DNA from 4 places in the Micromonospora sp. CPCC 206061 genome. Region 2 is predicted to be linked to each of the others. Evidence: riboswitches for the same ligand, from Rfam matches in the RefSeq annotation. Region 2 holds a riboswitch; each other region holds the start of a gene.
What was found. Region 2 has a riboswitch for cyclic di-AMP ahead of V6V89_RS27555 (coiled-coil domain-containing protein). Riboswitches for the same ligand answer to the same signal wherever they lie in the genome.
Positions count from the first base shown of each region.

Region 1: another riboswitch for cyclic di-AMP. It lies ahead of V6V89_RS05925 (C40 family peptidase); the one in region 2 lies ahead of V6V89_RS27555 (coiled-coil domain-containing protein).
Region 3: another riboswitch for cyclic di-AMP. It lies ahead of V6V89_RS22910 (coiled-coil domain-containing protein); the one in region 2 lies ahead of V6V89_RS27555 (coiled-coil domain-containing protein).
Region 4: another riboswitch for cyclic di-AMP. It lies ahead of V6V89_RS20845 (C40 family peptidase); the one in region 2 lies ahead of V6V89_RS27555 (coiled-coil domain-containing protein).

Region 1 covers NZ_JBAKHX010000004.1:325,597-332,606, forward strand. Annotated here, with positions in the region: tRNA gene V6V89_RS05905 (tRNA-Gly) at 254-327, opposite strand; gene V6V89_RS05910 (zinc metalloprotease) at 647-1,585, shown strand; gene V6V89_RS05915 (pyridoxamine 5'-phosphate oxidase family protein) at 1,527-2,114, opposite strand; gene dcd (dCTP deaminase) at 2,169-2,747, shown strand; gene V6V89_RS05925 (C40 family peptidase) at 2,874-3,845, opposite strand; cyclic di-AMP (ydaO/yuaA leader) riboswitch at 3,858-3,993, opposite strand; gene V6V89_RS05930 (LamG-like jellyroll fold domain-containing protein) at 4,132-4,521, opposite strand; gene V6V89_RS05935 (N-acetylmuramoyl-L-alanine amidase) at 4,731-6,686, shown strand; gene V6V89_RS05940 (C40 family peptidase) at 6,716-7,010, opposite strand, start outside.
Region 2 covers NZ_JBAKHX010000050.1:49,215-56,869, reverse strand. Annotated here, with positions in the region: partial or broken gene V6V89_RS27595 (heavy metal translocating P-type ATPase) at 1-530, opposite strand, end outside; gene V6V89_RS27590 (hypothetical protein) at 553-1,395, opposite strand; gene V6V89_RS27585 (heavy-metal-associated domain-containing protein) at 1,404-1,619, opposite strand; gene V6V89_RS27580 (heavy-metal-associated domain-containing protein) at 1,710-1,940, opposite strand; gene V6V89_RS27575 (sulfite exporter TauE/SafE family protein) at 1,951-3,102, opposite strand; gene V6V89_RS27570 (M56 family metallopeptidase) at 3,419-4,336, opposite strand; gene V6V89_RS27565 (BlaI/MecI/CopY family transcriptional regulator) at 4,381-4,746, opposite strand; gene V6V89_RS27560 (class I SAM-dependent methyltransferase) at 4,800-5,447, opposite strand; cyclic di-AMP (ydaO/yuaA leader) riboswitch at 5,670-5,805, shown strand; partial or broken gene V6V89_RS27555 (coiled-coil domain-containing protein) at 5,835-6,816, shown strand; gene V6V89_RS27550 (tyrosinase family protein) at 7,036-7,655, shown strand, end outside.
Region 3 covers NZ_JBAKHX010000035.1:60,476-68,130, forward strand. Annotated here, with positions in the region: gene V6V89_RS22895 (serine/threonine-protein kinase) at 1-266, shown strand, start outside; gene surE (5'/3'-nucleotidase SurE) at 223-1,026, opposite strand; gene V6V89_RS22905 (1-phosphofructokinase family hexose kinase) at 1,023-2,000, opposite strand; gene V6V89_RS22910 (coiled-coil domain-containing protein) at 2,217-3,215, opposite strand; cyclic di-AMP (ydaO/yuaA leader) riboswitch at 3,220-3,362, opposite strand; gene V6V89_RS22915 (cation diffusion facilitator family transporter) at 3,458-4,351, opposite strand; gene V6V89_RS22920 (SMP-30/gluconolactonase/LRE family protein) at 4,433-5,374, shown strand; gene V6V89_RS22925 (HelD family protein) at 5,375-7,477, opposite strand; gene V6V89_RS22930 (alpha/beta fold hydrolase) at 7,540-7,655, opposite strand, start outside.
Region 4 covers NZ_JBAKHX010000030.1:36,193-43,847, forward strand. Annotated here, with positions in the region: gene V6V89_RS20825 (branched-chain amino acid ABC transporter permease) at 1-32, opposite strand, end outside; gene V6V89_RS20830 (AMP-dependent synthetase/ligase) at 25-1,887, opposite strand; gene V6V89_RS20835 (ABC transporter ATP-binding protein) at 1,884-2,654, opposite strand; gene V6V89_RS20840 (ABC transporter ATP-binding protein) at 2,651-3,424, opposite strand; cyclic di-AMP (ydaO/yuaA leader) riboswitch at 3,639-3,791, shown strand; gene V6V89_RS20845 (C40 family peptidase) at 3,799-4,758, shown strand; gene V6V89_RS20850 (sigma-70 family RNA polymerase sigma factor) at 4,990-5,991, opposite strand; gene murQ (N-acetylmuramic acid 6-phosphate etherase) at 6,343-7,266, opposite strand; gene V6V89_RS20860 (MurR/RpiR family transcriptional regulator) at 7,263-7,655, opposite strand, start outside.

The DNA of each region.
Region 1 (7,010 bases), on a different contig from region 2:
CGGGCGGCCGATCTGGCGGGCAACCTCGCCGGGCCGAGCGGAAGAAGTCGAAGAAGGCCACCCGGAAGGCGGAAAGAAGGGCGCGAGCAAGAGGAAGGAGGCGGCATCCGGCCCGACGATGCGGACGACGGCGCGACCGGTGTGCTCGCGGTGCACCGGAGCTAATGGCACGTCAATGGCAACGTATCGTGATCGTAGATCTTGGAACATCGAAGGCTCTGGCTGACCGACGTCCTGACCAGGGCCTTCATGGTGGAGCGGGTGAAGGGAATCGAACCCTCACTGTCAGCTTGGGAAGCTGATGTTCTGCCATTGAACTACACCCGCAAGCGGACACCACTGTACCTGGTTGGTCAACCGACCCGCACGCAGGTTGCCGCGCGGCGAGCCACCCGCGCCCACGCCAGCTTCGGACGCCACAAGGGGCGTTCCAGTGGGGGGCGATCAAGGGAGATTGCGTCGATCAAGGGCGTATGCACGTGGTTTTGAGATCAAAGCAAGTGCATTCGCCCTTGATCGGCGGGGAGACTCGGCGGGGAGGCGGGTGGGTGGGGAGGCGGGGAGGCGGGGTGGGTGGGTGGGTGGGTGGATGGGTGGGTGATGGCGGAGGATTGGTCATTGATTGATGTGAGTATATAGTCGGCAAATGCCGCTACATCGATCTTCGCCGATCTGGGCTGGGCTTGCGGCCTTCGCCCTGCTCGTCAGTGCCGGACCACCAACCTCTGCCGAGGCCGGCACGGCCGGGAGCGGGACGTGTGGCCAGAGCGGCGACGCGCGGATCAGGCCGGGCACGCCTGGTGCGCAGGATCCCAATGATCTGGCGCCTGGGCAGGTGGCCGAGCGGGAGCGAGAGCTGATCGCCAGACTGGAGGAGCGGGCCAAGTCGGGCAAGGCCCTCACCTTCGCGACGGTGACGGTGCCGACCGTGGTGCATGTGATCTCCAGCGACAGCACGCGTGCCGGCGGCAGTGTGCCGGATTCGATGGTCCAGCAGCAGATCCAGGTGCTCAACGACGCGTACTCCGGGGCGACGGGTGGGGCGGAGACGGCGTTCGCGTTCGAGTTGATGGAGATCAATCGGGTGGTCAACCCGGCGTGGTACCCGATCGTGTATGAGTCGACCGCCGAGTTCGAGATGAAGAGCGCGCTGCGACAGGGCGGGATGGAGACGCTCAACATCTACACGGGCGACCTGAGCGACAGCCTGCTCGGCTGGGCGACGTATCCGCAGGCGGCCCCGCACCCGAGCGATGGTGTCGTGCTGCTCGCCGAGTCGCTGCCGGGTGGCACCGCGGGGATCTACGCGGAGGGCGACACCGCCACCCACGAGATCGGGCACTGGCTGAACCTGTACCACACCTTCGAGGACGGGTGCGCGGGCGGCGACCAGGTGGCCGACACGCCAGCGGAGGCCACGTGGGCGTCGAATTGCCCCGTCGGGCGGGACACGTGTGTGGACGATCCAGGTGAGGATCCGATCCACAACTTCATGGACTACACGGCGGACTCGTGCATGTTCGAATTCACACCGGGTCAGGCGACCCGCATGTCGAGTGCATGGGCTGCTTATCGCGCAGCGTAGCCGTCGGCGCGTTGCGGCGGTGGCGGCCTCGGCCTCGGGGCGTCGGTGGCACGACGCCGTCCGGGTCGAGCCAGACCTGGACGGCCGGGCGCTCGACCGGCTCGGCGAACGGAGTGGCGCCGTTACGGCCGTGGCGAGCCAGCATGGCGACGTCGACCGTGAACTCGAACAGCCGCCAGTCGACGTGCGAGGCGGCGCGCAGGTGGTCGGCCAGGCGGGCGACCTTGGCCCGGTCGGTGACGACGCGGGCGCGGCCGGCCAGGTAGGCCTCGTCGTCGCTGTCTTCAGGCGGGAACGAATGCAGTGCGTATCGCCCGTCGCGCTCCAGGTCACGCCGCTTCGGCGAGTCGATCACGAAGCAGTACAGGCCGTCGTCGGTGATCACGGGGGACACCGGGTGCACCCGTGGCCCGCCATCGGATCGGACGGTGGCCAGGTAGCCCAGGCCAGGACCGTACTGCTGCATGAGAGCGCGGATCGAGTCGGCCAGGCGGGGCTCGTCGGCGACGAATTCGGACCAGGATGCCATGCCACCATTGTATCGAACATATGTTCGATCAAGGTAGTCCCCTATGGTGTGTCAATGCTGCTCTCCGACCGTGACCTCGTCTCCGAGATCAAGGCGGGCAAGCTCGCGCTCGAACCGTTCGAGCCGGCGCTGATCCAGCCGTCCAGCATCGACGTGCGCCTCGACCGCCACTTCCGGGTGTTCAACAACCACCTATACACCCACATCGACCCGTCGGTGCAGCAGGACGACCTCACCTCGGAGGTGGAGGTGCCGGACGGCGAGCCGTTCGTGTTGCACCCCGGCGAGTTCGTGCTCGCGTCGACGCTCGAGGTCATCTCGCTGGGCGACCAGCTCGCCGGCCGCCTGGAGGGCAAGTCCAGCCTCGGCCGGCTGGGGCTGCTCACCCACTCGACGGCCGGCTTCATCGACCCGGGCTTCTCCGGTCACGTGACGCTGGAGCTATCCAACGTCGCCAACCTGCCGATCACACTCTGGCCCGGCATGAAGATCGGCCAGCTCTGCATCTTCCGGCTCTCGTCGCCGTCGGAGCACCCGTACGGTGCCGAGGTGTACGGATCGCGCTACCAGGGGCAGCGCGGGCCGACCCCGAGCCGGTCGTGGCGGAGCTGGCGGGTCTGGCCGACCCGGTAGTACGCCACCCCCGCAAAGCGGAAAGAGGGGCGCCCTCCCATCCCGGATGGATGGGAGGGCGCCTCTACTGGCCGGGGCGGTCGCGTGACGGGGGAACACGCGACGGCGCGGCCACGGGGTGCGATGTCAGCCAGGGCGACCGAAGCTGTGTACCGGCGCGGCGTCGAGCTTGCGCATCCGGATCGGCTCACCCGTGCGGGAGGCGTGCACGATCCATCCACCCCCGACGTACATGCCGACGTGGTGCAGGTCGCTGTAGTAGAAGACGAGGTCGCCGGCTCGTAGGTTGCTTCGGCTCACGTCGTCGGTCGCGCGCCGCTGCGCAGCGGCGTTGTGCGGCAGCGAGACGCCAGCCTTCGCCCACGCCGCGGAGGTCAGGCCGGAGCAGTCGAAGGTGCCGGGGCCGCCGGAACCGTACTGGTACATCTTGCCGATCTGAGCGCAGGCGAACTTGACCGCCGTGCCTGCGGCGCCGCCCGGGTAGGTGTACGGGCAGGGCACAGGCGCGAGCGCGCCTGTGGTGCCACCGCTGCCGTACGCCCTGAGGCGCATGTCTTCCAGCTTCTCGATCTCGCCGTCGATCTGCTTCTTCCGCGCCGCCAGCTCCGCTTCGGTCGTGCTGAGCTGGGCGACGAGCTGGTCGAGGGGCTCCTTCTGCTTGGAGTACTGATTGCGCAGGTCGACCACGGCCTGGATGTCGGCCTGGGAGCGCCGCGCGAACTGGTCGAGCATCACCAGGTGGTCGCCGAAGGTGGTGGGCGAGCCGGTGGTCAGCAGCGCGTTGATCGTCGAGAGGTTGCCGCCCTTGTACTGCTCGGCGGCGAACTCGCCCACGCGCGCCATGGCGACGTCGATCTGCACCTGTAGCGGCTCGATCTTTTTGGTGAGCGCGGCGATCTGCCGCTTCTTCTTGTCAAGGTCGAGTCGGGTGGCGTTGTGCCGCTCGATCACGGGTTCGAGCTGGTTCCAGGCGACATCTATCTGCTTCTCGATTTCCGCGGCGGAAGGCTCGGCCCGAGCCACGGTGCCGCCGCCGAGCACGACGGCGCAGGTGACGAGAATGGTGACGACGGAACGACGTGCGGCATGACGAGCCACCGGAGTCCGCACTCCTTCTCCCTGAACCGCCTGCCGGGTTAGCTGACGGGTTCGGGCGGGAAGAACGCCCTACCGCATGACTGCGGATTCACCCCGAGGTGCGGTTGGGTCCCCGGCTCGGAGACGACCGATTCGACGGATCGAACCGTGGTCTTCCACGGTGGAAGGCCAGCCTCCGGCTCGACGATCCCCAAGGGTAGGAGCGGCGTGTCGGCGTGCGCAAGCGGAACGGCGTGTTTCTTCGGTGCGTATACGACCCCGTAGCGGAACGTATATCGAAACGACGTCAGTCAATGACTAGAAATACGTCATCGAGCAGCCCGGCGTACTGATCGTTGTTAGGCGACAAGTTCTTCGCACCGATTCGAAGTGGTTCGGAATTCACAATGGACACGTCGGCGGGTACCGGTATGCGGCCGAGCGCGGCACCATCCACCGAAATGGACAGATTGGTGCTGGTACGGGTGCAGGCGAGCACATGCCATCGGCCGTCCGCCACGGTGACCGGGGCGATCACCCGGTAGATCTGGGCCTTGCTGGCCACGACGCAGCTCGGGTGGCCCGCGCTCCCGTCAACCTGGAGCTTGAGCTGCGTGACGCCGCCGGTCGAGTACCCCTTCTGCATCACGTTGGCGCCGTCACCGGCCAGGAGTAGCACGTGTATCTTGGGCGACATCGCTCGATTGTGGAGATTTGCGAAGACCGACGGCAATCCCACTCGGTGAAGATTTTTTACGTCTGCGCTGCACGTGACGGAACCTATTGACGCCAACGGCCGGCCGGGCCAGTGTGATCGCAAGGCCATCGATAGGAGGTTCGATGCACCGTCTAGCAACGCGGATCGCGGTCAGCCCAGTGGTGGTACGCCCAATGGTGGTAGGCCCAATGATGGTAGGCGCGGTGATAGGCGCGGTGATGGTAGGCGCCGCGACGCTGGTGGCGACCGGCCCGTCGCCCGCCACGGCGGCACCAGGGAGCATCCGGCAGGAACAGTATGCCGCCGCGGCGGCCGAGTACGGGGTACCGGAGGCGGTGCTGCTCGGCGTCTCCTACCTGGAGTCGCGGTGGGACACCAACGCCGGCACACCTAGCACCAGCGGCGGGTTCGGCCCGATGCACCTGACCGACGCGGCGTACGTGTCCTCGCTGCCGGGCAATCACCACGACTCCGACGAGGAGGACCCGCGCGGCGACGAGGCACGGCCAGTGAAGCGGGTCGACTCCGGTGGTGTCGCGCCGCCAGCGACCGAGGCGCTCCAGAGCCTCGACCGGGCCGCCGCGCTCACCGGCGCCGCCGAGGAAGCCCTGCGCGCCGACCCGAACACGAATATCAAGGGTGGCGCGGCGCTGCTGTCCGCGTACCAGAAAGCCATAGCTGGACCGACGGGGAGCGCGAGCGATCCGGCGGCCTGGTATGGCGCCGTGGCCAAGTACAGCGGCGCGGACAGCGCCGACGCCGCGGCGGCCTTCGCCGACGAGGTCTACACGACGATCCGCGACGGCGCGACCAGGGTGACCGACGACGGCCACCGCGTCACGCTCGCCGGCCGTGGCATCACGCCGGCGCGCGGCTGGCTGGACCGGCTCCACCTGCGCAAGTTGGCACGGCCGGACGGCCTGGAGTGCCCGGTCGACATCTCCTGCGAGTGGATCCCGGCGCCGTACGAGGCGTGGACGGATGCCAACGGCAACCCCGATTACGGCAACCACGACAAGGGCAACCGTCCCAAGCAGCAGAAGATCGAGTACATCGTCATCCACGACACCGAGGGCTACTTCCAGCCGTCGGTCGACCTGGTGCTCGACCCGACGTACGTGAGCTGGCACTACACGCTGCGGTCGGTCGACGGGCACATCGCGCAGCACATCAAGGCGAAGGACGTCGGCTGGCACGCGGGCAACTGGTTCGTCAACGCGAAGGCGATCGGGCTGGAGCACGAGGGCTTCGCGGCGCAGGGCACCTGGTACACCGAAGCGATGTACCGCACGTCGGCCAAGCTCGTGCGGCACCTGGCGACGCGCCTCGGCATCCCGCTCGACCGCAACCACATCATCGGCCACGACAACGTGCCGGGCACGCTGCCGTCGACGGTGCGCGGCATGCACTGGGACCCGGGCCCGTACTGGGACTGGTCGCACTACTTCGACCTGCTCAAGGCGCCGTTCCGGCAGTTCGGGACGGCGCGGACCGGCCTCGTGACGATCGACCCGCACTTCGCGACGAACAAGCCGGCATTCACCGGATGCTCCGGTGGGGCGAACAACCCGTGTCCGGTACGCGGCTCTTCGGCCGTCATCCTGCACACCGCCCCGGACCCGGCTGCGCCACTGCTCAGGGACATCGGGCTGCGGCCGAACGGCGCCGACACGACGATGCAGGTGTCGGACCACGGGTCGCGTGTGTCGGCGGGGCAGACGTACGCGGTCGCGGACCGGCAGGGCGACTGGACGGCAATCTGGTACCTGGGGCAGAAGGGCTGGTTCTACAACCCGCCCTCGGCTCCCGCGGCGAAGTGGTCGACCGGCCTGGTCGTGACACCCAAGCCGGGCAAGGCGACGATCCCCGTCTACGGGCGCGCGTACCCGGAGCAGGCGGCGTACCCGACCGGCGTGCCCTACCAGGCGATCACACCCTTGCAGTACACGTTCGCGGCCGGGCAACGGTACGCCGTCGGCAATGTGTTGCCGAGCGAGTACTACCGGGCGGTGACGTTCGACGGCTCGTCACCTGGTGACTGGACGGTGATCCGGGGCGAGACGAAGTATGTGCAGATCCAGTTCGGGCACCGGATCATGTTCGTGAACCTGGCGGACGTGCAGATCCTGCCGTCGTTCCTCTGATTTGGGTGGGGCCGCGAGGCCCCACCCCCTCAGCTCGGGCGCCGGAAGCCCACGACGGGCATAGTGTCGATGCGCGCCATCTGCACCGGTTTGCCGGTACGCGGCGCGTGCACCATGATGCCGTCGCCCACGTACATGCCGACGTGGTGCAGATCGCTGTAGAAGAAGACGAGGTCGCCGGGGCGGGCGTTGGCGCGGCTCACCACCGCACCCTCTTTCCACTGGGTGGCGGCGTGGTGCGACAGGCCAACCCCGGCCTTGCCCCACGCGAACTGGGTCAGCCCCGAGCAGTCGAACGACCCCGGCCCGTCGGCGCCCCACACG
Region 2 (7,655 bases):
GCGGCCAGGGTGCCGATGGAGATCAGCGTGTCCATGGTGGCGGCGCCGTGGCGCAGGTTGGTCCAGGCCGCCTTGTGGAACGGCCATCCGGCGTACGCGACCACCGGAGCGGCGAGGATCGCGGTCAGCCACTGCCAGTTGGTGAACTGCAGCGCCGGGACCATCGACAGCGCGACGATCGGGACCGCGAGGGCGACGCTGATCCACAGTCGCAGGCGCAGCGCTCGCAGATGCTGTTCCTCGCCGTCCCCGGTAGTGGTCTGCGCCGCGGCGGTGGCCGGCGGTTCGGGGATCCGGGCGGTGTAGCCGGTCTTCTCCACGGTGGCGATCAGGTCCGCCGGCGACAAAGCAGCCGGGAACTCGACCCGGGCCTTCTCCGTGGCGTAGTTGACCGTGGCGGTCACGCCGTCAAGCTTGTTGAGCTTCTTCTCGATCCGCGCCGCGCACGAGGCACACGTCATCCCGCCGATCTGCAACTCGATGAGCCCCGTGGCCGTCGGCAGGGTCTGCCTGGGTGTCGGCGACGTCATGACATCTCCCGTCGAATGTTCGTTACGCGGCGGTGGCGGTGAAGGCGGCGGTGCGCACCACGCCGCCGTGCTGGAAGTCAAGGAAAAGCCGGTACGCCCCCGCCGTGGGGACCTCCACGTCGAAAGACACCTGCGGCCCGGCGCTGGTGCTCTCGTGCGGGTGGATGTGCAGGAAACCGAGGTCTCCGTCGCGCAGCGCGACGAGATGGCCGTAGGCGCCCAGATACGGCTGTAGGTCAGTCACCGCAACCCCGGCCTTCGACACGGTCAGGGTGAGTCTGCTGGTGTGCCCGGCACGCAGGTCACCGTGCACGGCGATCGTGTAGTCCTCGACCGTCACGGTGGTGGCCGGTGCGGGCAGCGGAGCCGGCTGGTAGAGCCCACCCACCGGCACGTCGACGCCGAGGATGACCTGCCGTTCGCGCCCGGTGGGCAGGAAGTCGGCGAACACCCGCCACTGTCCTGCCTGGGCCAGGGTCAGTGGGGTCCGCCAGGTGCCTTCCGGCGTCATCGTCGGGTGCAGGTGTTGGAAGCCGGTCAGGTCACGCCGCACCACGATCAGGTGCAGCTGCTTGTCGTGGCTGGTCTGGAAGCCGGTCACGGCGGCGTTGGAGGCGTCGAGGATGCGGAACGCGAACTCGCCGGACTGGCTGGCGACGGGACGCAATGTGTAGCCGTCCGCGGATACGGCGAGCCCACCCGGGCCAGAAGCCGACGCCTGGGCGGCGCTGCTGTCTGTCTCCTCGTGCTCCATGGTCGGCTCGGCGTCGGCCGTCTCGGTCGCGACCGGCCCGGCGAGGGCTCCGGCGGCATAGGTGCCGCCGAAGACCGCACCGAGCGTGAGCGCGAACGCGCTCAGCCTCACCGCTATGTTCACTGGGCCACGCCGGACAGCTCGTAGCCGGCCTCATCGACCGCGCCGCGCACCGCCTCGATGTCCAGCGGCTGCTCGCTGGTCACGGTGACCTGCCCGGTGGCCAGGTCGACCCGCACGTGGTTCACGCCCGCAAGCGCCCCGACCTCGGTTGAGACCGAGTTGGCGCAGTGTGCGCAGGTCATACCCGAAACCGTGTACGTGGTCGTGCTCATCACGTTTCCTCTCCTCGCGGCCGTCACGCTCAACACACTATACCCCCCTACGGTATGTCGTGGTGTGCGGTCCGCCACTCGGTGCATCCCTCAGGGCCGCTCGAGTCGTGCGGTGTAGCCGGCCTCTGCGATGGCCGCGATCACCTCTTCGGCGCCGCACCGAGACGGGTCCAGGTCGACCCTCGCCCTGCCGGTGCGCAGCGTGGTGGTCGACGCGGTCACGCCGTCGAGCTCTTCGAGCGCGTCGTCGATGAGCATGCCGCAGCTGGCACAATGCATGCCATCTACGGTGAACGTCAACGTGGCCACGGTCTGTCCCATGTAGATGCTCCTATGCGGTGATCGTGAGTTGGCCGCCGTACATGCCCATGGCGCAGGTGTAACTGAGCTTTCCCGGTTTGAGGACGCCGAGGTCGATGCTGGTGTCGCCGTTCTGCGGAAGGGTCCACTGCTTGTCCAGGGACGGAATGACAAACGCGCGGGTGCAGCCGTTGTTGTCCACCGAGCGCAGCACCAGTGTGGTGGGCACGCCAGCCTTGGCGGCGATGTTCTCCGGACTGTAGGAGTCGCTGCGGGCGGTGACGATGACTTCCTGCCGGCCGGCGGTGTCCTGGTGTACCACCGCGGGGTCGGCGACCGCCGGCGGCGGCTGGAAGCCCAAGGTCTGCGGCAGATTGCTGGCAGCCAGCGGCGAGTCGGCAAGTGTCAGGCCGCCATTGAAGGTGTAGACGCCCATGGCCAGCACGACCAGGCCGGTGGCCACCGCAAGCCGGCCGCGCCAGGCAGTGGCGGCCTTGCGGGCGGCATATCCGAGCACCGTGAACAGCGGACCGGTGCCGACGACGAACACGGCCATCACCGCGGCCCCGGACAGCGCCGATCCGGAACTCAGGGCGAGCGCCTCGACAGACAAGGTGATACCGCACGGCACCAAGAAGGTGAAGAAGCCAAGCACCGCGGGGGCGAAGGCGCCCCGGGAACGGGCTCGGCCACGCACGAAGCGCGACCAGGCCGCCGGCGGTTCGATCGCGAGGCGTTTGAACGGGCCAACCCCGAGTTGGGCGAGACCGAAGACGATGATCAAAGCTCCGGCCGCGAGCTGGGTCCACACCCGGACCGCGGGCGAGATCTGGACCGCCGCACCAACCGCACCCAGCAGGGCGCCGAGTAGGGCATGCGAAGCCAGCTTCCCCGCCAGAAACGCTCCTACGGGAGCCAGGTCGTCGGCGACCCGAGCGCGTCGGGACGCACTGGCCTGGACGGGCTCACCGGCGGGGGCCCGGTTGCCCTTGGCATGCGGCCCGCTGCTCGCCGTGCCGTGACGACGCGCCGCCGCGCCGGCCTTGACGACGGCCCGTTTCGGTGGGGCCGGTGCGGCTGCCCGTTGCCGGGTGATCAAGCCGGCCAGCAGACCGCCCTGCACGGCGGCGCACGAAACACCACCGGCGAACAGACCCGTCACGAGTACAGCACCGAGGTTCATCCACGATCCCTTCTGACGATGAGTAACGGCGAGCCGCAGTGCGACCGGTCCCGGCGGGTCAATCAAGCTGGGCCACGGTATCGCGAAGCTGCCGGGGAGGCTCGCGGCGGCGCTTGGGCGGCTCAGCGACCCGTTTGCGAGCAGCACAATGGGGAGGAGCATCAGCACCGCGGCACAGCGTCGACACCACACAGGCCCCTCTCGGCGCGGACGCTCGACATCTTACCTCCTAAGGTACTTAGGAGATTAGTTAGCCTGGCTCGTTCGTCCTGGAGTGTCGGCATCGCCAAGATGCGGTAACGCCACCGCGGCCGGTTCACGTCGGCAGCGGCGGACACATTCCCAACACCGGGTGGACAAACGTGGCCGCCACCAGAATTGCAGGGGCGATGGCCAGCGCCGCGATGACGCCCGCCAACGCCATTGCGTGAGCTCGGGCCAGTGGAGCGGGCGGCGTCAACAGCCGGTGCAGGCGCTCAGCGGCGTCGCCACCGACCGCCGCGACGCCCGCCAGCGCCGGGCTGGGCCGGGTGGCGGCGCTGGCCGTGGCCATCGCCACCAACGCGCGCGCCAGGCTGATCCGGGCGTGCTGCTGCGTGGCCACCTCATCCGCCCGGATCTCCACCAGCCTGGTCAGTTGGGCACGGGCCACCGCAAACAGCGACATCCGGGGAAAGGCCAGATTCAATAGGCGCACCCCGTCCAGCAACAGGTCGTGCCGCCCGGCCGCGTGCGCCCGTTCGTGGGCCAGCACCGCGGCCACCTCATCAGCGCGCAGCTGGTCCAGCGCACCGCTCGTGATCACCACAAGGCGCCCCGTCCCGGCGACCAGATAGGCAGCCGGCTGCGGATTCTCCACCACCGTGGCGCCCAACTCCGGCACCGTCCGGCCCGCCACGGCAAGCATCCGCCGGTGCGCGCCCCGCCGCACCGACGCCGCCCGCGTAAGGCGCACGCCCGTGATCACAAGCCGGGCCGCCATGGCAAGACCGACGACAAACGCCGCCATCCCGGCGATGCGGCCGATCACACCGAAGTCGCCGCGAGTGGCCTGTACGCACCACCGCCACACCGCGCAGATCGGCGCGTCTGCCGCCTGCCACGGTGCTACCACCGCCACCAGTGCGCCCGCCGCTGCTGTAAACACCGCCCCGACAACGGCGTACCACGCCGCGATCCCCAGGCGCGGAGACCGGTAGACCCACCCCGCATTTGCCAGCAACCGCGGTGCCATCGCCGAGACCGCTACGGCGAAAAGCAACAGGTGCGTCCCGGCCACTACGCCGCGCCCCGTTCATGCGCCTGCAGAGCCCGGCGCAGCGCCGCGGCCTCGTCCGCGGTCATCCGCCCCACGAACCTGACCAGGGCCTCGGCAGGATCACCCGCCTCGTCCAGAGCGTCACGCAACAGCCGTGCTCCGTACTCCTCCCGCGACGCGGTCGGCTGGAACCGGTGCGCCCGGCCGGCGCGCTCCCGGCGTAGCCAGCCCTTCTTGAACAAGTTGTCCACGACCGTCAGGACGGTGTTGTACGCCAGGTCCCGCTCCGGCCGCAGGTCATCGAGCACCTCCCGCACTGTTGTCGGCTCACCGCGCACCCACAACCGGTCCATGATCGCGGCCTCCAACTCGCCGAACCCCCGCATCCCCACCTCCCACCGCAACAACTAACCAGCATAGGAGCACGCCATCCGTGCCGTCACGCCGCCTGTACCTGTGGCTTACGCGCGGCCAGGCGCTCGACGATGCCGAGCTTGAACCGGTCATGCGCCTCCACGACCAGGCCCGCCTCCTGCACGTGCCGGATCGGACGGCGCCGGAAATGCTCGCCCCCCACCGGAACACTGACGACCTCGATCAGCCGCTGCACCGCACGGGCGAGCCGCGGACCCGCTTCGACGTGGTCAGCCAACAGCAGCAGGCCACCTGAGCGCAGCACCCTGACCATCTCCTGCACCGCACGCCGATCGTCGGGTATCGCGCACAGTCCGAACGTGCAGACCACCGCGTCGAAGGCGTCGTCCGGTAGCTCGAGCGCCTGCGCGTCGCCGAGGCGCAGGTCCGCCGGCCGGCGCAGGTCTTCCGCCCGCCGGCGCGCCCGGTCCAGCATCGCCGGGCTCCACTCCACCCCGGTCAGCCGCGCGGCGGCCGGGTAGTGCGGCAGGTTGAGGCCGGTCCCGATGGCCACCTCGAGTACGTCGCCCGTTGCCCGCGAGCACACCCACTCGCGGCTGTCGCCAAACAAGCGCCGGTCGAACATGGCGATCTGCCGGTCATAGGAAGGGGCGCTCTTGTCCCAGTAGCGACGCAGCCGTTCCTGCCGACCCGCCGACCCGGTCCCGCTCATCCCCGTCACCCCCGGCACCGCCGACTCCTATCCAGCTTAGGCGAAAGGACGAGCCGGCGGCGGATCCCGGGCAACGCACTGACCTGCGGATTCTCCACCAGGGTCACGCAACGCGCCTGTCCCGTAACGCCATTTGCCCTGATGGAGGGCTGGTCGGCCCATTCGATCTTGGGTAATCTGTCCCGCGGTCAATGACCCTCGGCGCATGGTTCGACATCGCCGGTGGTTCAGCTGCCTAATCGCCCGTTTCGCGGGTGAGCCGGGGAACCAGGTAAGTGGGGTGAATCCGCCAACGGCGGTAGGGGTTGTTCCGTCCCGAACCCGTCAGCTAAACCGGTCGGCACCGACGGGAGGAACACGTATGACGGCATCCCGCGCCGCTGGCGCATGTCTGCCGTTGCGCTGCTAACGGCTGCGGCCGTGCTGGCGGCACCGGTCACCCCGGCCTTCGCCCAACCAGGTGGCGGCTCCACCACCCCGCAAGAGGATGGCGACCCGCTGCTCGGCAAAGTCCTCGACGAGGCCGGCAAGGGCTATCTGAAGGCCAAGGCCGCCCTGCAGACCTCGCAACGCAAGCAACTACAGCTGCAGGTGGAGGCCAGTCAGGCGCAGGCTCGCATTGACGAACTCGCACCCGAGGTTGGGCAGATCGCCGCACAGGCGTACCGCAACGGCCGGGTCAGCGCCGCCGGCCTTCTGCTCAACAGCGCCTCCCCCGAGGCGTTTCCTGCGACGCGCCGCAGCGCTGGACGAGCTGAACATGGTCAACGACCAGAAACTCAAAGCGCTGTCCGAAGCGCGTGATCGGCTCACCCGCGCCCAGGGCGCCCTGACCGCCGAAGTGCGTCACCAGGAAAAGCACCTCGCCGTCATGGCCAAAGAAAAGCGAGAGGCAGAGAAAGCCCTCGCCGTGGTCGGCCGCCAAAGTCTCACCGGTGGCCTGGTGGCAGCGACCTCGCCGGTCGCGAAGGCAGCACCACGCACCGCCGACGGCGACTGGCCCGACGAGTCGTGCAGCAAGGACGACCCCACCACGTCCGGCTGCATCACCCCCCGCACTCCGAACGCCTACACCGAGGCCCGCAAAGCCGGGTTCACCCGGTACGTCTACTGCTACCGGCCCGGTGGCCCCTATGAGCACCCCAAGGGCCGCGCCTGCGACTGGTCGCTGCTCAACATTGGGTTCGCACCGGCCGCCAACCAGGACCAGAAGGTGTATGGCAACAACCTCTTCCTGGTCCGCAACGCCGACCGGCTCGGCATCCTCTACGTCATCTGGTATCGGCAGGTTTGGTTCCCCGCCGTTGGTTGGAGTGCCTACACCGGCCCGAAAAGCCACACCGACCACGTCCACATGTCGATGCTGTAGGCCGAGTGAGCGAGCGACCTCATGCTGTGGCGGACATTGTTTGCCGGCGGAGGCGCAGCAGCTGGGTCCTCGTCATCCTTCCGTATGCATCACGCGTGAATGCCAGACTGATCTACTCGGCGGTCTCATACTGGTCCTGCTGGCCAACGCGACGAGGGCCAACGCGCTTAAAGATTCTCGTGCGCGCCAGACGCGATCTCGAGCGTCAAGGAGGCGGCCGTGCGGTGTCGCAAAAACGTCAAGGACCTCACGCCGACGGAGATGGCAGAGTTCATCGCGGCGATCAACGGACTCAAGGCGCGCGACAGCGTCCTGCATCCGGGTGCGCAGAGCCGGTACGACGACTACGTCGAGATCCACCGGTCGGCGATGGATGAGGCGCAAATCAGCCCTACCGGCACGGTGCTCAATCCGGGCTGGGGACACTTCGACTCGGCGTTCTTCCCCTGGCACCGCGAGCTGCTGTATCGCTTCGAGGAGGACCTGCGCAGCATCCGGCCGAACGTGACCATCCCCTACTGGGATTGGACCCGCGCTCAGTCCGCCGGCTCGGTCGGCTGGCCGTTCATCCACGCCTTCATCGGCGTGGACGGCACCGACGCCTCCGGCGATCGTGTGCTACGCCAGTCCGGCGCGGCTACGCCGTATCCCCACCCGTTCGACCCGGAGGCATGGTCGATCGTCGTCACCGATACCCCGACCGAGCCGCGCGTCTTCCGGCGCGCCTTCGCCGAACGAACCGACGCGCCAGCACTACCCCAAAACAACACGGTCGTGACAGGCACCGGAACATCTTTCCGCCAAGCCCTCACCTCGGCCGCCTATACGACGCTGCGGGC
Region 3 (7,655 bases), on a different contig from region 2:
AGATGGTGACCGGCCAATCGCCGTACCCCAATATGGCTCAGTGGCCGGCGGCGCCTGGCGCCGACTTCGCCACGCCGCACTTTCGTTGTGTCGCGCCCACGCCGGTGCTCGCCGTCCCGGGACTGCCCAGGGACGTAGCCGAGATCTGCCGAGCCTGCATGGCCAAGCGTCCGACCGACCGTCCCAGCGGGCGAGACGTGGCGCTCGCGCTCTGGGCGCTGGCTACTCCGGCCAGTCCGGCAACTCCACATCAGACACTTCGGTGACCGCGCGCACCGCGCTCACCGTGGCGTACCCCTCGGCCAGCAGTGCCAGGTCGGTGCCCGGTTCGAGGTCGGCGCCGGACTCCTCCAGCGCGGTGCGCACGAAGCCCTGCCCCGCCTCGGCGACCGTGATCTGCACCTGACCGAAGCGAGACAGCCGCGCCTGCCGTACGCCCTTGACGCGTTCCAGTGGCGCGTCCGGGACGTTGAGGTTGAGCACCGTGCCTTGCGACGCGTCGACGAGCGTCTTCAGCAGGTCGGCGGCGTACTGGGCGGCCGTCGCCCAGTGGCGCCCCTCTTCGCCGCTACCGGACCTGAGCATGGCACCGCCGGACCCCACGTCTCCGGTGGCGAGTATGTCGAGCGAGACGGCCATCGTGCGGCAGCCGTGGGCGGCGGCGGTGAACGCGGCGCCCACCGTGCCCGAGTGCAGCACCGCGAGGCCGGCGTTGGCGCCCCGGTTGATCCCGGAGAGCAGCAGGTCGGGCGGTGGGCCGAACGCGCCGCGCGCGGCGAGAAGCGCGATGAACGCCGGCGAGCTGGCCACGCTGTACGACTCGATGCCGTCCAGGCCGTCGAGCGGGTGCTCGGCGACGATGATGCGCCCGTCCTTCTCGACCGCCCGCAGCGCGGCGCTCATGCCGCTCGCCTCTTCGCTGGGCGCCGCCACGACCACCTCGTGCCCGCGGTCGGCCGCGGCGCGGGCCAGCCACCGCAGGCCCGGCGCGGCGATGCCGTCGTCGTTGGTCACCAGCACCCTCATTGCATCCTCACCCGCGTCGCCAACTCGTCAGGAGTGGTCCGCCGCTGCCGCCCTTGACCGACCTCCTTCAGGTTGACGCGCTCGACCACGCCGGCAATGGCGTCCGGGCGTCCGGTGCCGAGGCCGTGCCGGGTGACGTTGAGCGCGCCCGCCGCCGCACCGGTGCGCACCGCCGTCGGCAGGTCACCGTCCTGGGCCAGTACGGCCGCCACGCCCGCGGTCATCGAGTCGCCGGCGCCGCGCGGGTCGGCGGCCTCCAGCTGCGGGATCTCGACCTCGAAGACCTCGTTCTCCAGTAGCGCCAGCGCCGGCTGGTCGGCACGGCTGATCAGCACCGACCGCGCGCCGTCGCCCTGCATCTGGTGCAGCGCCTCGACCAGGTCGGGAACGCTGTCGGTCGCGGCCCGCCCGTCGGCCACCAGCTCGTCGTGGCTGACCTTCACAAAATAGGGAGACCCTTCGAGTACCGCCGACAGGTGGTCGCCGGACAGGTCGGCGACCACCTTCACGCCGTTGCTACCCAGGTCGGCTGCCAGGCGCCGGTACACGTCGGGCGGGACGATGGCGGGGTCGGTCGGCCGGCTCAGCACCGCCACCGCCGAGCGCAGCCCCTCCGCCAGCGCGAGGTTGTAGAGCTCGTCCAGGTCGTGCCGGCCCAGTGGCGGCTCCGGGGCCTCGGCGATCTCCGTGCGGGTGCCGCCTCGGCGGTCGTGCACGTACCCGCCGCTCGTGGCCGTGCGTGTGGTCGTGTGCAGGTCGATGCCCTCGGCCGCGATGAGCGACTGCAGTACCTGGCCGGTCTCGCCCCCCAGGCTCGCGCACAGCGCCACCGGCACGCCCAGCGACGTGATCATCCGCGCCTGCCAGAGGCCCTGACCTCCCGGGTGCAGGTGTATCTCGACCGCTTCGGCGGGCTGCTCGATGGTGACCGTGAGCTGCGGTGCCGGCGCGAAGACCATGACATGACCAACCATGCCCGGAATGTTCCCCGTGGGCGCCCGCCCTAAGCCCGTCAGCGCCAGGTGTCCGCCCAGGTGCGGGCCCGCAACGGCTTTCATTCAAGGCTGGGAGTCCTACGGTGACGGCGCCGACACGCTGTGGTTCGACGACGTGGCGTTGGGTCCTCGCACATCGGGTTCTGAAAACGTCGAAGGGGGCCCCGAATCGGGGCCCCCTTCGTACGAAACGACCTACGTCACGGAGAGATGGACGTGGTCGGTGTGTTCCGCGGACGGACTGCCGCTGCCGCTGTACGACCTCCAGCCGCTGCTGGGCAACCAGATCCGGCGGAACCAGATGACGTAGAGCACACCGAGCGCGCTCGCGTTCTTGATGTAGAAGTTCGCGAGGCGGTCGCCGTAGTCCCTGTCGCCGCCCGTGGCCACCTTGCCGAAGCCGCTCGCCGCTGAGGACCAGTCACACGCCCGGCCCTTCGGGTGCTCGCCGGAACCACCGCTGCGCCAGCAGTAGACGTACCGGCTGAAGCCGGCTTCCTTCGTCTCCCTGTACGCGTGCAGCAGTCGCGGCGTGACGCAGCCGCCGGTACCCGTCGGGTCCTTGACGCTGCACCCGCCGGAGCCGCTCGGGCCCTGGCTGGCCGTCGCCGCGCCGGAGCCGCTCGGGCCGCTGGAACTGCTGCCGCCGCCGGCGTTGGCCAAGGCGTTCTCCGCCTGCTTCTTGCGGGCGGCCATGACCTGGACCTGCTTCTGCTGCTCCCTGACCTGGTTGTCGATCGCGAGCTTGGTGTGGGTGGCGTTGTTGCGCGCGTCGATGAGGTCGCGAAGCTTCTTGTCTTCGCTCTCCGCGAGCGTGTCGAGCGCGGACGCCCGGTCCATGAAGCCTTCCGGTGTGGAGGCGTTGAGCATGGCGGAGATGGGGCCGAGCCGGCCGCGCTGGTACGCCACGTTCGCAAGCTCGCCGATGACCTGAGTCTTCACAGCGAGGTCCTGCTCGAACTTCACGAGGTCGACGCGGAGCCGCTCCTGCTCCTTTTTGGACTTCGCAAGCGCGTCCTGCGCGACGATGTACCCCTTGCTCGCTGTTTCCAGTTGCTCGCGCAGTGTCGCCGTTCCACCCTCGTCGTCGGTGTTTGGCGCGGCGCCAGCGGGTTGAGCATGGATGCCGACCAGAGCGAACGTCGCGGCGACGAGCACCGCGAGCAGCCCTACCCGGCTGCGGGCATGAGCCATCAACCATCCTTCCAGTCAGCCGCCGACCGAGTTAGCTGACGGGTTCGGGACGGAAGTATCCCTACCGCTCGCGCGGATTCACCCCGGTGGAACTCGTGGTTCCCCGGCTCGCCACGCGTTGGCGCGGCGATTAGGCGGCAGTCACCACCGGCACCGGGGGGCGCCGCCGGGCGGTGACCGGAGCCGAGCGTACCGGGTTCCGGTCGATGTGCCCACCCGTTGCACGCACGGTCACAAGCCCGTCACCAGGTGGTTTGCCGGCATGCTTCGGCGGGTTCGACCTGGAGCGTGGCGTGCGCGATGTCGAAGTCGTCATGCAGCGCCTCGCGCGCTTCGACCAACACCGGTCCTACCTCCGCGGCCGGGTCGAGCGTCAGGTGCGCGGAGACGACGTCCATGCCGGAGGTGAGTGTCCACACGTGAAGGTCGTGCACGTCGCACACTCCAGGCACCGCCGCGAGCCTTGCCCGCACGGCCGCCACGTCGACGTGTGCGGGCGCGGCCTGCACGAGGATGCGGACCGCGGCACGCGCGAGCCGCCAGGTGCGGGGGAGGATGAAGACTCCGACCGCGACCGCGACGATCGGGTCGGCGTACCACCAGTCGGTGAGCGCGATGACGACGGCGGCGATGATGACGCCCACCGAGCCGAGCAGGTCGCCGAGCACCTCGAGGTAGGCGCCGCGCACGTTGATGCTCTCCTTGGCGCCCGAGCGCAGCAGCGCGAAAGCCACCACGTTGGCGATCAGACCGGCCACCGCGACGGCGAGCATCGGCCCGGCGGGCACGTCCGGCGGGTCGCCGAACCGGCGCATCGCCTCGATCAGCACGTAGAGAGCGACGCCGAAGAGCAGGACCGCGTTGGCGAGGGCGGCGAGCACTTCCAACCGGTACAGGCCGAAGGTGCGCTGCGGGTCCTTGTCGGCGCGGCGCGCGGCCGTCATCGCGGCGAGCGCCATGCCGATGCCGAGCACGTCGGTGAACATGTGCCCGGCGTCGGAGAGCAGTGCGAGCGAGCCGGTGACCAGCGCGGCGGCCCCCTCGACGAGCATGAAGACCCCGAGCAGCGCGAAGGCTGCCAGCAGGGGGCCGCGGTGCTTGGCGCCCGCCGTCCCGTGATCGTGTCCAGCTCCCACGCTCTCCAAAATATGCTGACATTGCTATGTATGCAAACATGGCACTGGGAATCACTGTCGAATCGGGGCATAGTGATGGGCGTGGATACCAACAGAGACATCACAGTGACCCGCAGAACGCTCACCACGTCGATGCTCGCGGCAGTCGCGGCGGCGGCCACCGTCTCCGTACCCACCCGCGCCAGCGCCGGCCACAAGCACCTGCCCGACCTCATCAACCTGCCCAACGCGTTCCAGCCCGAAGGGATCGCGATCGGCCAGCGGCCGTACGCGTACTTCGGCTCGCTGGCCACCGGCTCCATCTACCGCGCCAGCCTCGTCACCGGCCAGGGCCGGATCATCTCCACCGGACCGGGCACGCCGTCTGTCGGCCTGAAGATCGACCGGGCCGGGCGGCTCTTCGTCGCCGGCGGCGCGGCGGGCGACGCGCGGGTCGTCGACGCGCACACCGGCGAGGTGCTGGCCTCGTACCAGTTCGCGAGCGCGCCGGCGTTCATCAACGACGTCGTCCTCACGCCGCGCGGTGCCTTCTTCACCGACTCGCAGAACCCGTTCCTGTACCGCGTGCGGCTCGACCTGCCGAGTGGCTTCACCCCTGTGCCGCTTAGCGGCGATCTGGTCTACCAGGCCGGATTCAACGTCAACGGCATCGCCCGCACACCAGACGGCACCGCGCTGCTGGTCGTACAGTCCAACACCGGCGGCCTCTTCCGGGTCAACCCGGCCACCGGCGCGACCACGCGGGTCGACCTCGGCGGCGAAGTGCTCACCAACGGTGACGGCCTGCTGGTGCTCGGCCGCACGCTGTACGTGGTGCAGAACCGCCTCAACCGGGTCGCCGTGTTCCGGCTCGACCGGGCGGGCACCAGAGGCGCACTGGTCACACACCTGTCCGACCCGCGATTCGACGTACCGACCACCGTGGCCGCCTATGGCGACCGCCTGTACCTGCCCAACGCCCGCTTCGGCATCGTCGTCACGCCGGACACCCCGTACACCGCGGTGGCGATCAAGCGCCCCTGATCATGGTGTGGAGATGGTGATTAACCGCTGCGTGGCACGGGACAGGGCGACGTAGAGGGTGCGGGCACCGTCCTGTACCCGGATCTCGTCCGGTGCGACGAGCACCACACCGTCGTACTCCATGCCCTTCGCCTGAAGGCTGGTCACGACCTGCAACCGCTCGGCGGGCAGGTCGGTGAGCCAGCCGGCGACCTCGTCGCGGCGCGGCACCGGCGTGATCACGCCGACCGTGCCCTCGACGTCGGCGAGCAGGCCGGACGCGGCCTTCCGGGCCGCGTCCGGCAGGTCGGCCGCTGCCACGGTGTGCTCCTCTGGCTGCACCCCGGTCGAGCGGACCGCCCGTGGCAGTGTGAGGTCGGGGTACACCTCGCGGATCACCTTCGCCGCCAGCGCGAAGATCTCGGCCGAGTTGCGGTAGTTCGTGGTGAGCGTGAAGTCGTGCCGCTTTCGCGAGCCCAGCGCCCAGTCGCGCGCCTTGGCCAGCTCACCCGGATCGCCGGTCCACGCGGTCTGTGCCGGGTCGCCGACCACGGTCCACGAGGCCAGCCGGCCACGGCGACCCAGCATCCGCCACTGCATCGGAGAGACGTCCTGCGACTCGTCGACCACCACGTGCGCGTACTCGCGGTAGTCGTCCGGGCGCTGCGTGGCAGCGGCGCGCGCCGCGCGCTGGCGGTCGGCGTACGTGGTGACCTCGCGGATGCCGTCGACCACGTGGTACGGGTCGCGCTTGGGCTTCGGCGGCTGCGGCGGCTTGCCGAGCAGCTCGTCCAGCTCGTCGAGCAGGGCCACGTCGGCGATCGTCGGGTCGCCCGGCGTGAACGCGCCGGTCAGCGTCTTGATCTCCGCGTTCGAGAGGATGCCGGACGCGTACGAGCGCAGCCGCTCCGGGTCGGCCAGCCAGGCGAGCACGTGCCGGGGGAGCAGCCGCGGCCACCAGGCGCGCAGGAAGTCCCGGAAGTCCGCCCGCTCGGACAGGTCGTCTTCGAACTGGACCTGCTCCGGCAGCCGGTTGATCCGCAGCCGTTGCGCCTGCGCCCACAGCGCGTCGAACAGCCCGTCGATGCCGGCCCGCCGTACCTCGTTGCGGCGGGCGCCGCGGCTCAGCGCCCGGGCCCGGATCGCGTCCAACTCCGGCCGGGTCAGCCGCAGCAGCGCGCCGTGGTACAGCAGGCGCAGCTCGGTCGGCCCGTTCGGCACCGCGTCGCGGACCGCCCGCTCAAGCACCCGGCGCATCCGCAGCGAGCCCTTGACCGCGGCCACCGCACCCTGGTCTGTGCGCGTCGCGACCAGCCCTGGAATCACCGAACCGAGCGACCTGAGGGTGGCCGTGTCTTCACCCAGCGAGGGCAGCACCGAGGCGATGTACTCGACGAACACCCCCGACGGGCCGACGACGAGGATGCCGCCGCCGGCGAACCGGCTGCGGTCCGAGTAGAGCAGGTACGCAGCGCGGTGCAGCGCCACGGCCGTCTTGCCGGTGCCGGGCCCGCCGGAGACGATCGTCACGCTCGCGGCGGGGGAACGGATCGCCTGGTCCTGCTCGCGCTGGATGGTGGCGACGATGTCACGCATGCCCCGCCCGGTGGCGCGGGCCAGCGTGGCGAGCAGCGCGCCGTCACCCACGACCCGCATGTCCGGCGGTGCGGCGGCCGGGTCGAGCAGGTCGTCTTCGATGCTGGTGACCTTCTCGCCCGACGACTGGATCATCCGGCGCCGGATCACGCCGCGCGGGTCGGCGGCGGTGGCCTGGTAGAACGCCGCCGCGGCCGGCGCCCGCCAGTCGATCACCATGGGCTCGGCGTTTTCGCCGCGCACGCCCAGCCGCCCGACGTGCAGCACCGGCCCCTCACGCAGGTCGAGCCGGCCGAAGACCAGGCCCTCGTGCTCGGCGTCGAGCGCCTGCCGCCGCCGCGCCGCGTGGAACACCATCGCGTCGCGCTCCACGAGGGCCCCGAAGTTGCCCACCCGGGCAAGCCGGTACCCGTCTTTCTCCGCCCGGACGGCGGCCTGCCGCAGCTGGGCGAGGCGGGCGTACACCCGGTCCACGTGGCTCTGCTCGGCAGCGATCTCCTGCTGAAGCGTGGTGGCGGCGTCTGTCAACGTTGTCGTGGCTCCCAAGGAGGTCTGGCGAGGGCCAGAACGAGAGTACGCGGCTCCGGGTACTAGCGCGTGCTCGGAGCGTGCGCGTGCTGCACCACGTCGACCAGCGCGGCGGTCACCTCGTCGGTGCGCTCCAGCGTCAGCATGTGGCCGGCGTCCGGGCAGACGACGAGCCGGG
Region 4 (7,655 bases), on a different contig from region 2:
CCGCGCAGCACCGCCTCGACCAGCTCAGCCATACATCTCCTCTACCAGGTCGGCGAAGAGGCCGGCGATCGCGGCGCGCTTGACCTTCTGCGTGGCGGTCAGTTCGCCATCCTCGTGGTCGAGCTCCTTCGGCAGCATCCGGAACCGCCGCACATGCTCGACCGGTGCCCGCCGCTCGTTCACGCCGTCCACGATGGACTGGACGAGCGCGCGCACCTCTGGCTTGGCGGACAGATCGCGGTATGTGGTGTAGGCCAGCCCGCGGCGCTGCGCCCACTCCCCGACGGTGTCGGGCTCGATGCCGATGAGCGCGCCGAGGTACGCCCGGCGGTCGCCCACCAGGATCGCCTCCTTGATGTACGGCGACGCCTTGAGCTCGTTTTCGATCTGGGAGGGGGCGATGTTCTTGCCACCCGCGGTGATCATGATGTCCTTGGCGCGGTCGGTGATGCGGACGTGCGTGCCGTCGACCCACTCCCCGATGTCGCCGGTGTGCAGCCAGCCGTCTTCGGTGAGCGCCGCAGCGGTGGCGGCGGGGTCGCGGAAGTAGCCGACGAACGTGCCCGGGTGCCGGGTGAGGATCTCGCCGGTCCGCTCGTCGATCCGCAGCTCCACACCCTCGTGTGGCTCTCCCACGGTGCCGAGCTTGATGCGGCCCGGCTGGTTGCCGGTCGCCACGGCGGTGTTCTCCGTCATGCCGTACACCTCGTGCATGGGCACCCCGATGCCCATGAAGAACCGCAGCACGTCCGGCGCGATCGGGGCGGCGCCCGACGCCGCGTACCGCACCCGCCCGACCCCGATCCGCTCGCGCAGGGCCCGGTAGAAGAACAGCCAGCCGGCGGCGTACATCAGGCGGGTCACGAGCGTGTGCGTGCCGCCGGTGCGCACCAGCGTGTCGCCGATCCGCCGGGCCACCGCGAGCCAGAGCCGTGCGTTGAGCCGCTTGAGGGGTGAAGCGCTGGCGAGCCTGATGCTCACACCGGCAAGGATCTTCTCCCAGATCCGGGGTACTCCGAACAGGACGGTGGGCTGTACCTCGCGCAGGTTGGCCTGCACGGTCGCGATCGACTCTGCGAAGTTCACCTGGGTGCCGGCGCCGGCGTTGAACCACGTCGTGAAGATGCGTTCGGCGACATGGCACAGCGGCAGGTACGACAGCACCAGGTCGCTCGGGCCCGGTGGTGGCGACGTGAACCCGCCGCCGTCGACCAGCGACCGGATCGCGAAGTCCACGTTGGACACCGACAGCATCGCGCCCTTCGGCGGTCCCGTGGTGCCCGAGGTGTAGATGACGGTAGCGATGTCGTCGGGACGCGCGGCCGCCATCCGCTCCTCGAGCGCGTCCGGATGGGCGTCCCGGTGCGCCACGCCCATCAGCACCAGGTCTTCCCAGCACATCAACTTCGGGTGGCGGTACCGGTGCCGGATGCCGCGTGGCTCCAGGTAGACGATGCGTTCGAGGTCGGGGCAGTCGTCGAGCACCGCCAGCGCCTTGTCGACCTGCTCCTGGTCTTCGGCGACGAGCACCCGGGCGCCCGAGTGGTGCAGCAGGTACCCGACCTCGCTTGCCGGGTTCGTCGGATACAGGCCGACCGTGGCGGCGCGTACCGCGACGGTGGCGACGTCGGTGACGAGCCACTCCTTGCGGTTCTCGGCGTGGATGGCCACCCGGTCGCCCGGCTCGATTCCCAGTGCCAGCAGCGCGTGCGCGACGGTCTGCGCGGTGTCCCAGTACTCCGCCCAGGTGACCTCCTGCCAGATGCCGAAGTCCTTCTCCCGCATGGCGATCGCGTCCGGTGTCGCGCGCGCGTGCTCGCGTACCCGAGATGCGATCGTCGTCGCGGCCTTAACCTGGGTCGAGGTCATGCCAGCTGACTCAGTCATGTGGGTTGCACCTCGCCCAGATAGGCGCGGATGACGTCCGGGTGGTGCTGGATGTCGGCGGGCGGCCCCGTGGCCACCGCCCTGCCGAAGTCGACCACCAGGACCCGGTCGGCCAGGTCCATCACCAGGCCCATGTCGTGCTCGACCAGCACGATCGGGATGTCGAGCTCGTCACGGATGTCGAGGATGAAGCGGGCCATGTCTTCGGTCTCCTCGACGTTCATCCCGCCGACCGGTTCGTCGAGCAGGAGCAGCTTCGGCTCCATGGCGAGCGCCCGTCCCAACTCGACCCGCTTCTGTACGCCGTACGGCAGCAGCCCGACCGGCAGGCGGCGCCACTGCTCCAGTTCCAGGAAGTCGACGATCTGCTCGACGGCGGCGCGGGCGGCGAGTTCCGCGCGCCGCGCCCGGCCGAGCCACGCGATCGCGGACAGCGGCCCGTAATGGATGTGGTTGTGCCGCCCGAGCATCAGGTTGTCGAGCACGGTGAGGTTCGCGAACAGCTCGACGTTCTGGAACGTGCGCGCCATGCCGAGCGCGGCGATCTGGTGCGGCCGCCTGCCGACCAGGTCGGTGCCGTCGAAGACCACCCGGCCGGACCGGGGCCGGTAGACGCCGGACAGCACGTTGAAGATGGACGTCTTGCCGGCGCCGTTCGGGCCGATGACCGCGAAGAGCTCCTGCCGCCCCACCGTGAAGCTCACCCCGTCGATCGCCTTCACGCCGGCGAAGCTGAGGTGGACGTCCGTGAACTCGAGGATCGTCATGACAACCACCGCTTACGCCGCCGGTAGTGCTTCACGTCGCGGAAGCTCTTGCGCCCCAGCCCCAGGTAGAACTCGCGGATGTCGTCGTCGGCGAGCAGCTGCGCGGCCGGCTTGTCGAGCACCACCCGGCCGGTCTCCAGCACGTACCCGTGACTCGCGATCGACAGCGCCATCGTGGCGTTCTGCTCGACGAGCAGGATGCCGGTGCCGCGCTTGTTGATCGCCATGATGATCTCGCGCACCTGCTCCACCAGCCGCGGCGCCAGCCCCAGGCTCGGCTCGTCGAGCAGTAGGTAGCGCGGGTCGGCCATGAGCGCCCGACCGATCGCCAGCATCTGCTGCTCGCCACCGGACAGGTACCCGGCGGTCCGGCGGCGCCGCTCGGCGAGTACCGCAAACAGGTCGAACACGTCGTCGAGGCGCGCCTTGATCCGCTCTGGGCTGGTGTGGCCGCCGATCCGGAGGTTCTCCTCGACGGTCAGCTCCGCGAAGATCCGCCTGGCCTCCATCACCTGGCAGATTCCCCGGCGCACCAGCGCCGCCGGCCGCAGGTGGTGCACGGGTACGCCGTCGAGCGTCACCGCGCCCTTCGTCACCTCGCCGTCGTGCACGTCGAGCAGGCCCGTGATCGCGCGCAGGAGGGTGGTCTTGCCGGCACCGTTCGCGCCAAGCAGCGCGACGACCCCGCCAGGCGGGACTGTGACGCTGACGCCTCGCAGCACCAGCATCACGTCGTCGTAGACGACCTCGAGGTTCCGCACCTGCAACATCGCCCGACGCTCCTTGTGTTCTACATCACAAGTTACCGGTCATTTAACTAGAACTAACAAGGTCGTCAAGCGACGGTTTGGTCTCGATCCAACACGCTCGGTAACGACACCTACCTTGATGGACTAATCACCCTCCTGCCACTTTCGTCTCAGCGATGATCACGTTAGGTTGGAGCGGCTGGTCCGGTCGTCAGTCACTCCCCCGGGTGGCGCCGGCCCGGTGCTGCCGAATCGCAAATCACGACTACGGTCAGTGAGCGAACCGGGGACCCACCTTGTGCAATGGGGTGAATCCGCACTCGTGCGGTAGGGCGTCCTTCCCGCCCGAATCCGTCAGCTAACCCGGTAGGCGGCCTGCGGAAGAGGGGTCACGTTTGTCACCCGCGCGTACGCTGCTGCGCGCCCTCGTACTGCTCGGTGTGGGCATCGGGCTGACAGTGCCGGCGGTTGCCGCACAGGCGGAGCCGTCCGCGAGCGAGCTGACGCAGCAGATCAACAAGGCGTCGACGGAGCTGGAAAAGATCGTCGAGGCGTACAACAAGGCCGGAGAGGACCTCAAGACCACCAAGGCCGCCGCGCAGGCGGTCGCCACCAAGCTCGGCCCGCTGGAACAGGAACTCGCCGTCGCCGACGCGGAGGTCGGTCGGATGGCCGCCGTCGCGTACCGGTCTGGCCGGCTGGCCAACGCCAACGCACTGCTTGAAGGCGGCACCGGCAGCGTCGTCGACCGCCTGGGCGTACTCGACAAGCTGGCCCGCGACCGCCAGGCCCAGGTTGCCGGCTTCACGGCGACGCAGCAGCGGTATCTCGACGAGAAGTCGAAGCTCGACATCGCGCAGGCCAAGCAGACCGCGCAGGTGAATGAGCTCGCGACGGGCAAGAAGAAGATCGAGTCGGATCTCGCCAAGCTGTACGAGATGCGAGAGAAGGCGTACGGCTCGGCGACCACGTCGAGCGGCTCGTACACCGGCACGATCCCGTCGGTCTCTGGCCAGGCGGGCGTCGCGGTGCGGTTCGCATACAACGCGATCGGCACCCCGTACGTGTGGGCGGCCGAGGGGCCGAACGGCTACGACTGCTCGGGCCTGACGCTCGCCGCGTGGCGGGCCGCAGGCAAGACACTGCCGCACAACGCCGCGATGCAGTGGGACAAGGTGGCACACATCGGCCGAGGTTCGCTGCAACCGGGAGACCTGGTGTTCTACAGCGGTCTCGGACACGTGGGCATCTACGTGGGCAGTGGCAAGGTGATCCATGCCCCGCAGGCCGGCGAATCGGTGAAGCTCTCCAGCGTCGACATGATGACCCCATACGGCTACGGCCGCGTCCGCTAGCTGTTCGGTTCCATACGGGCCGCGGCATCGGCTGCCGCGGCCCGTTGGTGTCGGCGTGTCGTGGGGCCGTGTACTTCGCGCTGACGCAACGGAGCACCCAGTGGTTCGCCGCCGCACCGCCCGAACCGCGGGCACCGCGCGGAGCTGGGTGCTTGAACCAGCCCCTGAATAGACAGGCGAGCGGCCGGCGTCCCACACTAGACGCCGGCCGCTCGCTATTTGTCGATGCTGTTATGCCGCCTGGAGACCCTCGGCCCGGGCCAGCTCGCGGAGCCGGCCGAGCGCCTGGATCTCAAGCTGGCGGATGCGCTCCCGCGACAGCGAGAACCGCGACGCCACCTCGGTGAGCGAGTGCTCCCGGCCGTCTTCGAGCCCGTACCGGGCGCGCATGATGCCGGCCGACCGGTCGTCGAGGTGGTTGAGCAGACCCTCGATGCGCTGCCGCTCCAGGCCGGTGAGCACGATCTCTTCCGGCGACGGAGCGTCGCTGTCGGCCACCAGGTCGCCGAGGTTGGTGTCGCCGTCGTCGCCGACCGGTGTGTCGAGCGACACGGTGTCCTGCGACCAGCGCACCAGCTCGTGCACCCGCTCGACGGGCACGCCCAGCGCGACCGCGATCTGCTCCGGCTCGGGGTCGCTGCCGAGCTCACGGGTGAGCTGGCGGGCGACGTTGCGCATCCGGTTGACGTCTTCGACCAGGTGCACCGGCAGCCGCACGGTGCGCTCCTGCTGTGCGATCGCCCGGCTGATCGCCTGGCGGATCCACCAGGTGGCATACGTCGAGAACTTGAACCCGCGCTCGTAGTCGAACTTCTCGACCGCGCGCACCAGGCCGGTGTTGCCCTCCTGGATCAGGTCGAGCATCGGCATGCCAGACCGCACGTATCGCCGCGCGATCGACACGACCAGCCGTAGGTTTGCCCTGATGAACAGATCCTTGGCCCGCTCGCCCTCGATGACGAGGCGCTCCAGCTCTTCCGCGCCCACGCCCTGCGGCACCTTCCCCTCGTCGAGGAGGTGCTCCGCGTACAGCCCGGCCTCGATCGCCTTGGAGAGGTCGACCTCTGTGGCGGCGTCGAGCAGCGGCGTGCGTGAGATCTCGTGCAGATAGACGCCGACCAGGTCGCGTTCCTCGGCGACCTCGTCCGTGCGCATCACCACATTGCTTTCCACGTCGCTCACGATCCCCTCGCTCGCCCCACTTGCCTTGTTACCTGCTGTCCCGACGTTCATCAGCCCTCCCCCGTAACCTCCGGTATCCCCCGCGGTGCTGACACCTACACAACAGTTGAGACGCGCTTGGGATTCCGTCTCGTGAGTCGAAAGTGTCACGAATGCCTGAGTAATAGCTGAGAGCCCGGTGCGTACTTGCTGTGCACTGCGCTCTATCAAGGGATTCGGCTACAACCTGGGGGCGGATTGGACGGCCACTGTGCACGTTTCGCCCAGTCAATGACATCACCTGGTGTTGGCCCGCACAGCGATCCGGCTCACTACCTGTCTGCGATCCTCGTCACTTCACAGTACGCACGTACGCCGTCGACGGTTCAGCGCTTGTTCAGGGCATACCCGTGGCGCGGCACACTATGCGAGGTGAGCCAGGGCCCTGCGAACGTGGCCCGCCGAGCGTCCCAGCGCCGCCTTGGCACCGTCGACGTCGGCGCCGGACATCAGCGTCACGAGCGCGATCTTGAGGTCGCCGCCGGCCTCGGCGAGCGCCCGCTGGCAGTCCTCTTCGCCCCGGTCGGTCGCGGCCATGAGGATCGAGATCATCCGGCCGCGCAGCTTCGCGTTGGTGGCGACTAAGTCGATCATCAGGTTCGAGTACACCCGGCCGAGCCGGACCATGACCGCGGTGGAGAACGCGTTCAGCACCAGCTTCTGTGCGGTGGCCGCCTTCATCCGGGTCGAGCCGGTGATGACCTCCGGGCCGGTGTCGACGCCGATGAAGACGTCCACCTCCGCGGCGGCCGCGGCGGCCGGGTCGGCGGCCACGAGCGCGCAGGAGGCGCCGTTCACCCGCGCGGCGCGCAGGGCACCCAGCACGTACGGGGTGCGGCCGCTGGCCGCCAGGCCCACGACGAGGTCGCCGGCGCGCACCGAGGCGGCCGCCTCATCGGCCCCGGCCGCCTCATCGTCCTCGGCGTTCTCGACGGCGTGGTGCATCGCCTCGGGCCCGCCGGCGAGGTGGGCGCGAAACCAGTCGGCCGGGGTGTTGAAGGTGGGCGCCAGCTCCGCCACGTCGATCACGCCCAGCCGCCCGGACGTGCCGGCGCCGAAGTAGTGCACTCGGTGCCCGTCCTGTATCGCGGCGACGGCGAGGTCGACCGCGGCGGCGATCTCGTCCAGTACCGCCGCGACCGCCGGCGCCACCGCTTGGTCGGCCTCGTTGATGACCGTGAGCACGTCGCGGGTCGACATCAGGTCGAGGTCTTCGCTGCGCGGGTTCTGCCGCTCGGTGGGCGAGCCGATACGGACGACGGCTCGGCCGTCCGTATCGGCCGTCAACGCGACCGCCGGACGGAGGTCACCCGGTGCGACTGCACCGCCTCGGCGGTGACCTCCAGTGCCCGGCGGGCCTTGGTCCGGTTGCGGGCGGCGACCCCGACGAAGAGGCAGTCGACGACGGTGAGCTGGGCCAGCCGGCTGGCCATCGCGCCGGAGCGGTAGGTGGTCTCGCGGGCCGCCGTGGTGAGCACGAAGTCGGCCACCTCGGTTATCGGCGAGCGGGGGAAGTTGGTCAGCGCCACGGTGGTGGCACCGTGCGCCCGCGCCTGCTGGAGCACCTCGATCACGTCGGAGGTGGTGCCGGTGTGCGAGATGCCGATCGCGATGTCACCCTTGCCGAGCAGCGCGGCCGAGGTGAGCGCCGTGTGTATGTCGGGCCAGTAGAACGC